Regions from separate parts of the Cobetia sp. MMG027 genome, predicted to be linked through region 1. Evidence: predicted binding sites of a transcription regulator. Region 1 holds the regulator's gene; the other holds the start of a gene.
The links. Region 1 encodes LexA, which represses DNA repair genes until DNA is damaged. Its sites were predicted from a motif close to TACTGTNTANNTANACAGTA; they were not measured.
Positions count from the first base shown of each region.

Region 2: recA (recombinase RecA) is a predicted target of LexA. The motif match lies at 3,347-3,366, and genes of this name have one in related genera.

Region 1 is NZ_JAQJIO010000005.1:289,117-296,816, forward strand. It holds gene pyk (pyruvate kinase) at 1-721, opposite strand, end outside; gene topA (type I DNA topoisomerase) at 1,329-3,971, shown strand; gene PJK54_RS08775 (DUF6586 family protein) at 3,971-4,450, shown strand; gene PJK54_RS08780 (hypothetical protein) at 4,704-4,943, shown strand; gene lexA (transcriptional repressor LexA) at 5,074-5,703, opposite strand; gene PJK54_RS08790 (TetR/AcrR family transcriptional regulator) at 6,266-6,943, shown strand; gene PJK54_RS08795 (L,D-transpeptidase) at 6,943-7,485, shown strand; gene nagZ (beta-N-acetylhexosaminidase) at 7,688-7,700, shown strand, end outside.
Region 2 is NZ_JAQJIO010000010.1:139,313-147,012, forward strand. It holds gene mutS (DNA mismatch repair protein MutS) at 1-2,558, opposite strand, end outside; gene PJK54_RS14620 (CinA family protein) at 2,727-3,248, shown strand; gene recA (recombinase RecA) at 3,480-4,541, shown strand; gene PJK54_RS14630 (regulatory protein RecX) at 4,689-5,327, shown strand; gene alaS (alanine--tRNA ligase) at 5,576-7,700, shown strand, end outside.

The sequences.
Region 1 (7,700 bases):
CGAGCACGGCGTCGTCGGCGACGGCTTCGGCGCGCTCGACCTTGGCGATCAGGCCGATGTCACGACCTTCCTCGCCCAGCAGCTCACGTGCCAGCTGCATGTCGGCGCCACTGCGCGGAAAGGAGACGGCCAGATAGTCCACGCCGATGTCGATGGCGGTCTTGAGGTCTGCCTTGTCCTTCTCGGTCAGCGCCTCGGCGGACAGGCCACCGCCTTGCTTGTTGATGCCCTTGTTGTTGGACAGCTTGCCACCCACCTTGACGGTGGTGTGGATCTCGTTGCCCTTGAGTTCGTTGACCTCGAGCACCACGCGACCGTCATCAAGCAGCAGAACGTCGCCGGCGACCACGTCATCGGCCAGTTGCTGATAGTCGCAGCCGACACGCTCGACGGTACCTTCATCGCGGCCCAGGCCGATGTCCAGGATGAACGGTTGGCCTTCCTGAAGCTGGACAGCGGTGTCCTTGAAGCGGGCGATGCGGATCTTCGGACCTTGCAGATCACCCAGCACGGCGACGCTGCGGCCCTGGGCGGCGGCGGCGGCACGGACGGCCTCGGCACGCATGCGGTGGTCTTCGGGGCTGCCGTGAGAGAAGTTGAGGCGAACCACATCCACTCCGGCACGGATCATCGCGTCGAGGACGCCCGGCTTGTCACTGGCCGGACCGAGTGTGGCGACAATCTTGGTGCGGCGGATCGGGCCGTTGAACGCGTGCGGCATGAGAACATACTCCTTGAACACTTGCGTGAGGGGTCAGGCGGTTTGTGTTGTCATTTTACTACATTGACGACGTAAAGGGAGCCTGTCGAGTGTCGTGGTTGATTGGTGTGGTAGCGCGTGAGTGATTCGGCTGCCATGGTGGCGATGGTAGCGACATGACTTGCGTCTTCACAAGCGCTGGCGTCAGGCTGGTGGTCAGCCAGACACGGCGTGATCCGAGAGGCCCCGGCTGTGGGGATGGCATCTACGTTGACCCGCAGGCCTGCCACTGCCTGTGTCAGTAATGCCACACTGATGTGACGAATCGTGAAAAGGCCACTTATATATAGTCATGGCTTGCCTGTCGTCATGGCGACACATGCATCTGGCGGGTCTGGCAGGTCCGGGTGCCGGTCGATGACCGCGTCATGCCTCGGGCGTCGATTCTCGAGATTCGGGGTGGTGTGTGATGTCCGCTGCCACCACCCACATGTCGTGGTGCTGGCAACATTGCTGGTCAGCGCTGAAATGCTGGGGTAGGGTAGGCGCATTTTTAGGCTGGGATAAAACCCAGCGCTACGAGTCATTCGCCGGTGCAGTCAGCGCCGGCCAGGAGATGCGAGCAACCATGGGCAAGTCACTGGTGATCGTCGAGTCGCCTGCCAAGGCCAAGACCATCAACAAGTATCTCGGCAACGACTTCGTGGTGAAGTCGAGTGTCGGGCATATCCGCGATCTGCCGACCAGCGGTAGCGGCAAGCAGGCCACCGATCCCAAGGAGCGTGCCCGTCAGGCAGCCGAGACGCGCAAGATGTCGCCGGAAGCCAAGGCGGCTCACAAGGAAAAGAAGGCCAAGACGCAGCTCATCCGTCGCATGGGGGTAGACCCGGAGAACGGCTGGGAGGCGCATTACGAGATCCTGCCCGGCAAGGAAAAGGTCGTCTCCGAGCTGACGCGCCTGGCCGAGAAGGCCGACACCATCTATCTCGCGACGGATCTGGACCGCGAAGGTGAGGCGATTGCCTGGCACCTGCGCGAGACCATCGGTGGCGACGATACCCGCTACAAGCGCGTGGTGTTCAACGAGATCACCAAGAAGGCGATCACGGCGGCCTTCGATGAGCCGGGCGATCTGAAGATGGACCGCGTGCATGCTCAGCAGGCGCGTCGCTATCTGGATCGTGTCGTCGGTTTCATGGTCTCGCCGCTGCTGTGGGCCAAGGTGGCCCGTGGGCTGTCGGCCGGGCGAGTGCAGTCGGTTGCCGTGCGCTTGATCGTCGAGCGCGAGCGTGAGATCCGTGCCTTCATTCCGGAAGAATTCTGGGATGTGCACGCAGAGCTTGCCGCGACCAGCGGCGAGGCGATCCGTTTCGAACTGGCGCGTCAGGATGGCAAGGCCTTCCGTCCGACCAGCGAGAAGGAAACGCTGGATCGCATCGCGGCGCTGCGTACCGCTCGGCTCGCGATTTCCAATCGCGAAGACAAGCCGACCCGCTCCAAGCCGAATGCCCCCTTCATCACCTCGACCCTGCAGCAGGCGGCCAGCAGTCGTCTCGGCTTCTCGGTCAAGAAGACCATGATGATGGCGCAGCGCCTCTACGAGGCCGGTTACATCACTTACATGCGTACCGACTCGACCAATCTGTCGGCGGACGCGGTGGCCACCGCGCGGGACTTCATCGCTGAGGAATTCGGCGACAACTATCTGCCGCAGGCCGCCAACGTCTACTCCAGCAAGGAAGGCGCCCAGGAAGCTCACGAAGCGATCCGTCCCTCCGAGGTGGCGCGTCGCGCGACGGACCTCACCGGCATGGAGCGTGACGCGGAGCGTCTGTATGAGCTGATCTGGCGTCAGTTCGTCGCCTGCCAGATGGTGCCGGCGGAGTATCTGTCCTCGACCCTGACCATCGAGGTCGATGGCTACGAGCTGCGTGCCAAGGGCCGGGTGCTCAAGTTTGACGGTTATACCCGCGTGATGAAGCCGGCGGGCAAGAAGGAAGAGGACCAGTCACTGCCGGACCTGGCCATCGGCGAGGTGCTGGAGCTGGTCGAGCTGGACCCGCAGCAGCACTTCACCAAGCCGACGGCGCGTTACACCGAAGCCAGTCTGGTCAAGGAGCTGGAGAAGCGCGGCATCGGCCGTCCTTCGACCTATGCGGCCATCATCTCGACCATTCAGGATCGTGGTTACGTGGCGCTGGAAAATCGGCGTTTCTACGCCGAGAAGCTGGGTGACATCGTCACTGATCGTCTCAGTGAATCCTTCAAGGACCTGATGGACTTCGGCTTCACCGCGCGCATGGAAGACTACCTCGATGAGGTGGCCAACGGTCAGCGCAACTGGCGTGAACTGCTGGATGCCTTCTACGCCGAGTTCAAGGCCGAGCTGGATCACGCCCAGTCAGAAGAGGGCATGCGCCCGAATCAGCCGGTGCCGACCGATATCGCCTGCCCGACCTGTGGTCGCGAGATGCAGATCCGTACCGCCTCCACCGGCGTCTTCCTGGGGTGCTCCGGTTACAACCTTCCGCCCAAGGAGCGCTGCAAGACCACCATCGACCTGTTGCCGGGGGATGAGGCGGTCGCCGCTGACGCGGATGAGAATGCCGAGACCGATGCACTGCGTGCCAAGCGCCGTTGCCCGATCTGCGCCACGGCCATGGACAGCTATCTGATCGACGAGCAGCGCAAGCTGCACGTCTGCGGCAACAGCCCGGACTGCGTGGGACATGAAGTCGAGCAGGGTCAGTTCCGCATCAAGGGCTACGATGGGCCGGTCATCGAGTGCGACAAGTGCGGTGCCGACATGCAGCTCAAGACCGGGCGTTTCGGCAAGTACTTCGGCTGCACCAACGAGGATTGCAAGAACACCCGCAAGCTGCTCAAGTCCGGGGAAGTGGCACCGCCGAAGATGGACCCGATCCCCATGCCGGAACTTGCCTGCGTGAAGGTCGAGGATCACTACGTGCTGCGTGATGGCGCCAGTGGCCTGTTCCTTGCCGCCAGTCAGTTCCCCAAGAATCGCGAGACGCGTCCGCCGCTGGTCAGCGAGCTCAAGGCGCATGCCGACGAGCTGCCGGAGAAGTATCACTTCATCCTCAAGGCGCCGGAGAAAGACCCCGATGGCCGCCCGACGCAGATTCGTTTCTCGCGCAAGGCCAAGGAGCAGTTCGTGATGACGGACGAGGATGGCAAGGCGACGGGGTGGAAGGCGACCTTCGACAACGGCCGTTGGGTCGTCGAGGACAAGCGCAAGGGAGCCAAGAGCTGATGAGCCAGCGTGGCCGCACCAATCAACTGCTGTATCAGGCCGAGTTGCTGCTGGAGCAGGCGGCCGTCGCGACGCGTGATGAGCATGCCGTCGCACGGCGCATGGCCGGTGAGGAAGGGGCGCTGGCGTTGATGGAGCTGGCATTGGCCTCGTTGATCGAGGAGTGCGCCGCGTCGGCACGCTGGCCTGAGGGCAGCTGGCGCGAGCGGCTGGCCACACCGCCGACTCCCGTGGCGGAAATCGAGCAGTTGCGAAGCCTGCAGGCGCAGCCGGACAGTTGGTTGAGCCAGCTGGTGGCCGATATCACGCGTTTGCATGAAGAGGGCGGTGCTGCCCGGCGTGAGGAAGGCCAGGCGCGTGGCGATGGTCTCATCATCGCCGCGGCGGCCAATGCGCCTCTGGCAGAGCGTCTCGCCACGGCAGTCAGCGCCATGAAGGCGTTGCTGTCACACCTTCGCGAGTCGAATGTGGAGTGGTAGCGTCGCGCCTTGCCTGACCCGAAGGCGCTGGCATGTCACGCACCTGTCATTCAGGTGACGCCTTGGCATGACGGGTGCTAGACTGGCGGCATTGTGGCAAGCCCTGCATTCTCCGGTACGACCATGGCTCTGGCTGTGGTCGTACTTTTTTCTGCATTGTCGCCAGTGACTGCAAGTCGCAGGGCCTGCCCGCCGTCAAGCTGACGATCACAACGACGCCGGTATCCTCAGGATGCCGTGCAGGAGGAATGACGTGTCCGATCCCGCCGTACTTGAAATCGTGCAAATGGAAGATGGGGAAGTGATCCTGCGTGCCGCCGAGAGTGAAGGTGAGCCACTTCTCAGTATCCGCATCTCCGATGAAGCTGCCGATCTGCTGCGTGACAATCGCTTCGAGGTCGCGCGTGAGATGATCGATCACGCCATCACCCGCACCCGCCTGTGGGATGGCGAGGATGATGAGGACGAGCAGTCGGAAGGCATGGTGCACTGAGCACTTCCCGCATGTCTGCCAGCCACGAAAAAACCCGCCAATCGGCGGGTTTTTTCGTGGATGCCCTGATGGCGACAATCGTCATCTGCGCGTCAGCGCTGTGAGGACAGACTGCCTGCGAGCCTTGAGATCAGTGCAGGCCGCCATCGCGGATCACGCCCACGCCGAGGCCCTCGATTTCCAGGCTGTCCGTGCGCAGATCCACCTTGATGGGAGCGAAGTCCTCGTTCTCGGCTTCCAGCCATACGTAATGGCCATCGCGACGGAAACGCTTCACCGTCACTTCATCCCCCAGACGCGCCACCACGATCTGTCCGTCACGCACGCTGCTCGTGCGGTGCACGGCCAGCAGGTCACCTTCCAGAATGCCGACATCCTTCATCGAGACCCCGCGCACGCGCAGCAGATAGTCGGCGGCAGGCGAGAAGTAGTCACTGGGCAGCGGGCAATGACGATCGATATGCTGGCTGGCCAGGATAGGGCTGCCAGCGGCCACTTCCCCGATGACCGGCAGGCCCTGCTCGCTATCCTCTTCCGCCTCGGCCAGAGACGGCACGCGGATGCCCCGCGAGGTGCCCGGTACCATCTCGATGGCTCCCTTGCGCTTCAGGGCACGCAGATGCTCTTCCGCGGCATTCGGTGAGCGAAAGCCCAGTGCCTGGGCGATTTCGGCACGCGTTGGCGGATAGCCTGAGGACTTGATGGTCTTGATGATGAAGTCGAAGACATCCTGCTGGCGCGGAGTAAGCGGCTGAGTCATGGGCATTGCCTTTTGCCTGGGCGGCATCTGAGCTGACGGCACGGGGTGTGCATCCATACAACTGTCATTGTATCCAGTCATGGCGGTCATGCAAGGCATCGTGGGTGCTTTGGCAGCAACGTTGCCGGCATCTTCGTCGACATCGACATGCTGACGCGAGACAGCGGGTGTCCGGGACACCCCATGACCATCCCGTCCCCGAGCGTCCCGCGTGAATGCGCGTCCTGCCGGTCTTGGCTGTCGAGTGTTTGAAACAACCAGCAATTGCCAGTCATGGCATGGACAGCTAGAATTATCTTGTTTCAAACGAATGTTCGTCGGGCGCATCAGGCTACCGGTACCTGACCCTGTGTGTCCTGTGCTTCTGTCCTGTGCTCGGGATACGGCTCGTGGCAGCCTCCGCCTCGGAGTCGCTGCCTGACACGCGGTGCGTGAAGACCGACATGTCGTTTGATTGACCTGCATGAGAAGAGTCGCCCCCGGGCCACGGCCTTGCCGTTTCCCGGGGGGACAAGGACTCCCGTGCCCCCTCGTGACTGATCACCTGACAAGGCATCCGCCCATGGCCCAGACCGATACCGTTACCCGTATCCTCGATACCGCCGAGGTCCTGTTCGCCGAGCGAGGCTTCGCCGAAACCTCGCTGCGCAATATCACCAGCAAGGCCAAGGTCAACCTGGCGGCGGTCAATTATCACTTCGGCTCAAAGAAGTCATTGATCCAGGCAGTGTTCGCCCGCTATCTCGACCCCTTCAGCGAGCGTTTCCATGCGGCACTCGACAGTGTCGAGCAGCAGCATGCCGGTCGTCAGGTGCCGCTGGAAACGCTGCTGGAAGTGATGGCGCGCACGGTGCTGGAGGTGCCGGCCGAGCGCAACAGCCTGCGTACCTTCATGCGCCTGCTCGGGCTTGCCTATACCCAGGGGCAGGGCCACATGCGTCGCTACATCCGCGAGCATTACGGCACGGTCTTCAGCCGCTTCGCCGAGCTCCTGAAGCTTGCGACGCCGGACCTGCCAGACAACGAGCGCTTCTGGCGTCTGCACTTCATGCTCGGCAGCGTGATCTTCACCTTCTCGGGACTGGACGCACTGCGCGATATCGAAGAGGCCGAATACGGCCATCACACCAGTGTGCGCGAGCTGATCCAGCACATGCGTCCGGTGGTGGTGGCGGCGATGGCGGCTCCGCTGCCGGCCTCGCTCGGAGATGGTGAAGCGGTCACCCAGGCGGCCAGCTGATGGCTTGCTGGGTGGCGGTGGATCTCACCCGCCAGCGTCTCGAGATACGCAATGACGCGCCGAGTGGCAGTCGTGATGCGCCGCCCCCCGCGGCTGACCCTGACACGCTGGTGCATGCCTGTGCGATCTCCAGCGGCCTCAACGGTATCGGCGAGCTCGATGGCAGCGGTTGCACGCCGACCGGCTGGCATGTGGTTCGCGCCGCGATCGGGGAGGGCAATCCGCGTGGTGCCGTCTATCGTGGGCGGCGCTTCACGGGAGAGGTGTTCACGCCTCGACTGGCCGCCGAGCACCCCGAACGCGACTGGATCCTGACGCGTATCCTGTGGCTCAGCGGTCGCGAGTCCGGCATCAACCGTGGCCGCAACGCGGCGGGACAGCGCGTCGACAGCCTGCGGCGCTACATCTACTTCCATGGCACGCCGACCAGCGAGCCGATGGGCACCCCGGCCTCCCATGGGTGCATTCGTCTGCGCGATGAGGATCTGCTGTGCCTTTACCGGCATGCGCCCGCCGGAACGCCAGTGCTGTTGCACGCCTGACGCTGCGTTGCCTGGCGGCTGGTGCTCGCGACTGTTCGAGTCGCGCTCAGTCGGCTAGAATTGCGCCTTTCCTCGCGCCGGCCGCCTGTCCTGAGGCTTGTCTTCCAGGCTGCCGAGCCCCGTAACGACATGAAACCCTGCCGTGCGTGCCATGCCTTGCAGCGCATGACACGGCCAGCAGGCCATGGACAGGAAGGATGTCATGACACAGCCAT
Region 2 (7,700 bases), on a different contig from region 1:
TAGATGAGTTCCAGTGCCCGCTTGGGGCTCAGGTCATCCGGGTCCAGCTGGGTCAAGGCTTCGACGATCGGGTGAGGCGGTGCCGCGAAGAGGTCATTCTGCTGCGGCACTGGCTGGCCGAGTGCATCTTCACGGGCAACCTGCGGACGATCGACCTCCTGCTGCTCGAGACTGGTCAATTTCTCACGTGCACGCAGGATGACGTTCTGCGGGACTCCGGCCAGCTGGGCAACCTGCAGGCCATAACTCTGGCTTGCCGGCCCCTCCTCGACACGGTGCATGAAGACGATGCCATCGCCATGCTCTGCGGCGGTCAGGTGAACGTTGGCCACGCCATCGACGTGCTCGGGGAGTGCCGTCATCTCGAAATAATGGGTCGCGAACAGCGTGAAGGCGCGCGTGCGGGCCAGGTGCTCGGCGCTTGCCCAGGCCAATGACAGGCCATCGAAGGTCGAGGTGCCGCGACCGATCTCATCCATCAGCACCAGACTCTCGTCGGTGGCGTTGTGCAGGATGCTGGCAGTCTCGGTCATCTCGACCATGAAGGTCGAGCGGCCACCGGCCAGGTCATCCGAGGAGCCGATACGCGTGAAGATGCGATCCAGCGGGCCGATGCAGGCGCGAGCGGCGGGTACGAAGCTGCCGGTATGCGCGAGCAGTGCGATCAGCGCGGTCTGACGCATGTAGGTGGATTTACCGCCCATGTTGGGGCCGGTGATCACCAGCATGCGGCGCGCATCGTCAAAGCGCACGTCGTTGGGCACGAAGGGGTGGTCGCTGACATGTTCCACCACAGGGTGGCGGCCGCCTTCGATGTCGATTCCCGGCGTGTCGCTGAGCTGCGGGCGGACGAAGTCCAGTGCGGCGGCGCGATCAGCAAAGGCGGTGAGCACATCCAGTGACGCCAGGGCGCGTGCCGTCTGCTGCAGGCCATCCAGTTCGGTATTCAGGTCATCCAGAAGGTGTTCATACAGCAGCTTCTCGCGGGCCAGCGACTTGGACTTGGCCGACAGCGCCTTGTCCTCGAATTCCTTGAGTTCCGGGATGATGAAGCGCTCGGCATTCTTGAGCGTCTGGCGGCGGATGTATTCCGGCGGAGCTTCCGCTGACTGGGAACGCGGCAGCTCGATGAAGTAACCATGCACGCGGTTGTAGCCGACCTTGAGGTTGCTGATGCCGGTGCGCTCACGCTCACGAGTCTCGAGGGCCACCAGATACTGACCGGCGTTCTCGGAGAGGCCGCGATACTCGTCCAGCTCATCGTCGTAGCCATCGGCGATCACCCCGCCATCGCGCAGCACGACCGGCGGATTCTCGATCAGCGCTTCGCTGAGCATGGCCGAGAGGGCGGGGAACAGGCGGATGCCATCGCGCAGGTCATCGATGGCACTGCCTTTCTCGACGCTGGCGAGCACGGCACGCAGCTCTGGCAGTGTATTGAGGCCATCACGCAGGCGCGCCATGTCCCGCGGGCGGGCGCTGCGCAGTGCAACACGCGCCAGGATGCGCTCCACATCGCCGATCCGCTTGAGCAGGCCTTGCAGTTCGAAGGGGTAGTCACCCTCCATCAAGCGCTGCACTGCCGCCTGGCGCTGGCCGATCTGGGTCTGATCGCGCAGCGGGCGGTTGAGCCAGCGCTTGAGCAGGCGTGAGCCCATCGCGGTAGCAGTCACGTCCAATACGCTGGCCAGCGTGTTGTCGCTGCTGCCGCCAAGATTGGTGTCGATCTCGAGGTTGCGACGGCTGGCGGCATCGATCACGACCGAATCGTCGCGACTCTCCACGGCCAGCGCCGTCACGTGGGGCAGACCGGTGCGCTGCGTGTCACGCGCGTAGTCGAGCAGGGCACCAGCAGCGGTGACCGCGCAGGTCAGATGACTGCAACCGAAACCATTGAGGTCCTGGACGCCGAACTGATCGCACAGCAGGCGCAACGCGGTCTCATGGTCGAAATGCCAGTCGCTCTGACGGGTCAGGCCCGGGCGTGAGGCAAGACTGCTTGGCAGTTCACGACTCTCGCCGACCATCAGCTCGGCGGGTGACAGACGCTGGATCTCGGCCAGCAGTTCTTCATCGCCATTGACTTCCAGTACGCTGAAGCGTCCTGAGGAAAGCTCCAGTGCCGCCAGGCCCCAGGTCTCACCGTCTCGATGCAGCGCCACCAGCAGATTGTCACGGCTGGCATCCAGAAGCGCCTCGTCATGCAGGGTGCCCGGTGTGACGATGCGCACCACCTTGCGCTCGACGGGGCCCTTGGTGGTCGCGGGATCGCCGATCTGCTCGCAGATGGCCACGGATTCGCCCATTTTCACCAGGCGTGCCAGGTAACCCTCGGCGCTGTGATAAGGCACCCCTGCCATGGGAATGGGGGAGCCGCCGGAGCTGCCACGTGCCGTCAGGGTGATGTCGAGCAGTTGCGCGGCTCGCTTGGCGTCCTCATGGAACAGCTCATAGAAGTCGCCCATGCGATAGAACAGCAGCACACCGGGGTGCTCGCGTTTGATCTTCATGTACTGCGCCATCATCGGCGTCATCTGGGGCGCGCTGTTCTTGGCCATGGCCATGGACTTCCTTGACTGCACTGCAATGGGAAAAAGACGCACATGCGAGAACACGGCATGCGGGATGCGCGATATTCTACGGACTGGCGCGGCCGGCTCCAATGCCTGTGATGCCTCCTGCTCGCTTCCCTTTTCCTCAGACCACTTCTAGAAAGGAGTTCGTTCATGGCCCGATTGACGGATACGACGTCCGAGGCACCGGATGCGAATGCACTGGCCGAGCAGCTGCAGGCGCTGGCATTGGCGCGCGGAGTCCAGATCACTGCTGCAGAGTCATGCACCGGGGGTGGCGTGAGTGCCGCGATCACGGCGATTTCCGGTAGCTCCGGCTATTTCGAGGCGGGCTATGTGACGTACTCGAATGCGGCCAAGCGGCGTCTGCTCGGCGTCAGCGAAGCATCGCTCGCGGACTTCGGGGCAGTCTCCGAGGCCGTCGTGCGCGAGATGGTCAGGGGGGCGTGTCGTGACAGCGGTGCCGAACTGGGGGTGGCAATCAGTGGGGTGGCGGGTCCGGGAGGCGGCAGTGAAGAAAAGCCCGTGGGGACGGTGTGGCTGGCATGGGGCAGTGAGGCGCGACAGCAGGCGCGGTGTTTCCACTTTCCGGGAGACCGGCAGGCCGTGCGCGACGCCGCCGTGAGGGTGGCATTGCAAGGCTTGATCGAATGCGTGGAAGCCTGGCAGGGCTGAACTGGTGAGGCTCGAGACGCATGCAACCCTCTGCGTTGAGACTACTGCCTGAAAAAGCGCATCACCGGACTGGCAGAACGATGAAACATGCGGCATCATACTGTCCATGTATACAGGGTTTTGCCATGACAGCCCAGCCGCTAGGCTGACAGTCTCTGCATCACCCGAAGCTTGAGAATTTCCTATTTCAGGTGGTTGCCCATGCGGCGCCGCCGTTCGACAGGAGGCCACATGGCACAGGACGACAATCGTACCAAGGCGCTGAACGCGGCGCTGTCCCAGATTGAGCGCCAGTTCGGCAAGGGCGCCGTCATGCGCATGGGCGATGCCCCGCGTGTGGCCATCCCGTCGGTATCCACCGGGTCTCTGGGCCTGGATATCGCGCTCGGCATCGGTGGCCTGCCTTTCGGTCGAGTGGTCGAGATCTACGGTCCGGAATCCTCGGGCAAGACGACACTGACGCTCTCGGTCATCGCCCAGGCCCAGAAGCAGGGCAAGGTGTGTGCCTTCATCGATGCCGAGCACGCGCTGGATCCGTCCTACGCCGAGAAGCTGGGCGTCAATCTGGACGAGATGCTGGTCTCCCAGCCGGATACCGGTGAGCAGGCACTCGAGATCGTCGACATGCTGGTGCGTTCCGGTGGTGTCGACGTCATCATCGTCGATTCCGTGGCAGCCCTGACGCCGCGTGCCGAGATCGAGGGTGAGATGGGTGACTCCCACGTCGGCCTGCAGGCGCGTCTGATGTCCCAGGCGCTGCGCAAGGTGACGGGTCACATCAAGAATGCCAACTGCATGGTAGTGTTCATCAACCAGATCCGCATGAAGATCGGGGTGATGTTCGGTAGCCCGGAAACCACCACCGGTGGTAACGCGCTGAAGTTCTACTCGAGTGTCCGTCTCGACATCCGTCGTACCGGCTCCGTGAAGTCCGGCGATGAAGTCACCGGTAACGAGACTCGCGTCAAGGTCGTGAAGAACAAGGTCGCGCCGCCGTTCCGCCAGGCCGAGTTCCAGATTCTCTACGGCAAGGGCATCTACCACGCCGGTGAGGTCATTGATCTGGGCGTGCAGTGTGGTCTGGTCGGCAAGGCAGGTGCCTGGTACAGCTACCAGGGCAGCAAGATCGGTCAGGGCAAGGCCAACTCCGCCCAGTATCTGGAGGACAACCCCGCGATCATGGAAGAGATCGAGAGCCAGATTCGCGCCCAGCTGCTGGCTTCTCCGGAAACCAAGGAAGAGGCCAAGGAAGAAGTGGTCGCCGAAAATGAAGATGATCTGGATCTCGATTGAGACCTGCTCGAGAACGTGTTCATTGAGCGCTGATTTCAGCGCCTTTCAGTGATCTGCAGCGCCCGCCCCGTTTTCGGTGGCGGGCGCTGTGCGTTTTGCACCGGGGATTTCGCCATCTCGGGTGCCTCTCCAGAAAGGAGCGCCAACATGCACGATGAGGAAAGAGAGACCGCCGGGCCAGACTATCAGCCCCTCGATGTCGGCGCGATGACGCCGCAACGGCGTGCCCGCAATGACGCCATCGCACGTCTGGCACGCCGCGAGCACAGCCGTCGCGAGCTGCACGACTATCTCAAGGAGCGCGACTACCTGCAGACCGTCAGCGATGATGCGCTGGCGGAGCAGTCCGCGAGTGGCGAGGAGGGCGCCGAGACGCGCTTGAGTCGTGATGAGGTCGAGCTGCTGATCGAGGAAGTGCTGGAGCGTCTGGTCGAGGAAGGCCTGCAATCCGATGAGCGCTTCGCCGCCAGCTTCCTGCGGACACGGGTGCTGAGGGGGCAGGGCCCCAGGCGCATCCAGCAGGAGTTGCGCCAGCGTGGCATCGACAACGAGACGTCAGGTGCCGTGATGCGTGCTGCCTGTGATCCGGTGCCTGATGCCTTCGGACATGTTGATGCGGTGGACTTCTTCGAGCTGGCGCGCGAGACGTTGGCAAGGCGCTTTTCCTCAGCGGGCGAGGGTCACAAGGAGCGTGCGCGCCGAGAGCGCTTCCTGCTCCAGCGCGGCTTCGAATACGAGCAGTTGCGCTACGCCATGGAGTCCGCCTGGACGGAAGACGAGGCGTGAGGCCAGCCATTGCCCGGGCAATGGCTCGGAACGCGCAAACCGGTCACTCAAGCCATTTCCCCCCCTTTAGCTTGCGCGAACAGGCGTTATACTAGGTCGTCTTGCGACGGCACGGGGCAGGCGCCTTCTTTCATGCTTTTCATTGCACCTCCATGCATTCCCACATGGATGAACATGCAGAAACCATGCGGAAGTCATGCAGAAGAAGACCCCCGGAGCGTCTTTACGCACATCGCTACGGAACCTCTATGAAAAGCGCAGAAATCAGAAACGCCTTCCTGACCTATTTCGAGAAGCAGGGGCATACCATCGTTCCCACCAGTTCTCTGGTGCCGAACAACGACCCGACCCTGCTGTTCACCAACGCCGGCATGGTGCCCTTCAAGGATGTCTTCCTGGGCCGTGATCCGCGTGGCTACAGCCGTGCCACCTCGGCACAGCGCTGCGTGCGCGCCGGCGGCAAGCACAATGACCTGGACAACGTCGGTTACACCGCACGTCACCACACCTTCTTCGAGATGCTGGGCAACTTCAGCTTCGGTGACTACTTCAAGCGCGAAGCCATCCAGTTCGCCTGGAAGTTCCTGACCGAAGAGCTGGGCCTGCCGAAGGAGAAGCTGTGGGTCACCGTGCACGTCAGCGATGACGAAGCCCGTGACATCTGGTTCAACGAGGTCGGCATCGATCAGAACCGCTTCTCGCGTCTCGACGAGGACAATTTCTGGCAGATGGGCGACACCGGCCCCTGTGGCCCGTCTTCCGAGATCTTCTATGATCACGGTGAAGACGTCGCCGGTGGCCCGCCGGGCAGCCCGGACGAAGATGGCGATCGCTACATCGAGATCTGGAACCTGGTCTTCATGCAGTTCGATCGTGATGCCGAAGGCACGCTGAACCCGCTGCCCAAGCCGTCCATCGATACCGGCATGGGCCTGGAGCGCGTCGCGGCCGTGATGCAGGGCGTGCACTCCAACTACGAGATCGACCTGTTCCAGAATCTGCTGGCGGCGGCGGCCGAGATCATCGGTCATGACAACATCACCACTCCCTCGCTGCGCGTGGTGGCGGATCACATCCGTTCGTGTGCCTTCCTGATCGCCGATGGCGTGCTGCCGTCCAACGAAGGGCGTGGCTACGTGCTGCGTCGCATCATCCGCCGTGCCGTGCGTCACGGTCACAAGCTGGGCGCGCGCGGCAGCTTCTTCTACAAGCTGGTCGCGGCGCTGGATGCTGAGATGGGCGATGCCTATCCGGAACTGCGCTCTGCGCGTGAGCAGATCGAGCGTGTGCTGCTCAAGGAAGAGGAGCAGTTCGCGCGTACGCTGGAGCACGGCATGAAGCTGCTCGAGGAGGCCATCGCCGAGCTGGATGGCAATACCCTCGACGGCGAAACCATCTTCAAGCTCTACGATACCTACGGCTTCCCCTACGACCTGACCGCCGACATCTGCCGCGAGCGCGAACTGATCCTCGATGAGGCCGGTTTCGAGGCCGCGCTGGAAGCTCAGCGTGAACGCGCGCGTGCTGCCAGCAATTTCGGGGGCGACTATTCCGCCAACCTGACGCTGGAAGGCGAGACGCAATTCACCGGCTATGATCACCTCGAGGGTGAGGCGACCGTCACCGCGCTGTTCGACAGCGAAGGCAATACGCTCGAGCGTCTCGAGGCCGATACCAAGGGCATCGTGGTACTCGATACCACGCCGTTCTATGGCGAGTCCGGTGGTCAGGCGGGCGATACCGGTTATCTGCATCTGGAGGGCGGCCGTTTCCAGGTCAGTGATACCCAGAAGCAGGCCGGACATCATCTGCATCACGGTGTGCTGATCGAAGGTTCGCTCGCGGTGGGCGACGCGGTGCGTCCGCAGGTCGATGCAGATCTGCGTGCTGCCTCCGTGCGCAACCACTCCGCCACGCACCTGCTGCATGAAGCGCTGCGCCAGGTGCTGGGTGAGCACGTCCAGCAGAAGGGCTCGCTGGTGACGGCCGAGCGCCTGCGCTTCGACTTCAGTCACTTTGAGGCGATGACCGCAGAACAGCTCTCCGAAGTCGAGCGCATCGTCAATGCGCAGATTCTCGCCAACGCCGAGACCACCATCGAGTTCATGACTCTCGATGAAGCCAAGGCGCGCGGCGCGGCGGCACTCTTCGATGCCAAGTATGGTGAGCAGGTCCGCGTGCTGACCATCGGTCAGGATGCCTTCTCCATCGAGCTGTGTGGCGGGACTCACGTCAAGCGCAGTGGTGATATCGGTCAGATGCACATCATCGCCGAGACTGGCATCGCCTCCGGCGTGCGCCGCATCGAAGCCATCACTGGCCGTGCGGCACGTGATTTCCTGCTGGCGCAGGAAGCGACCCTGACTCGTCTGG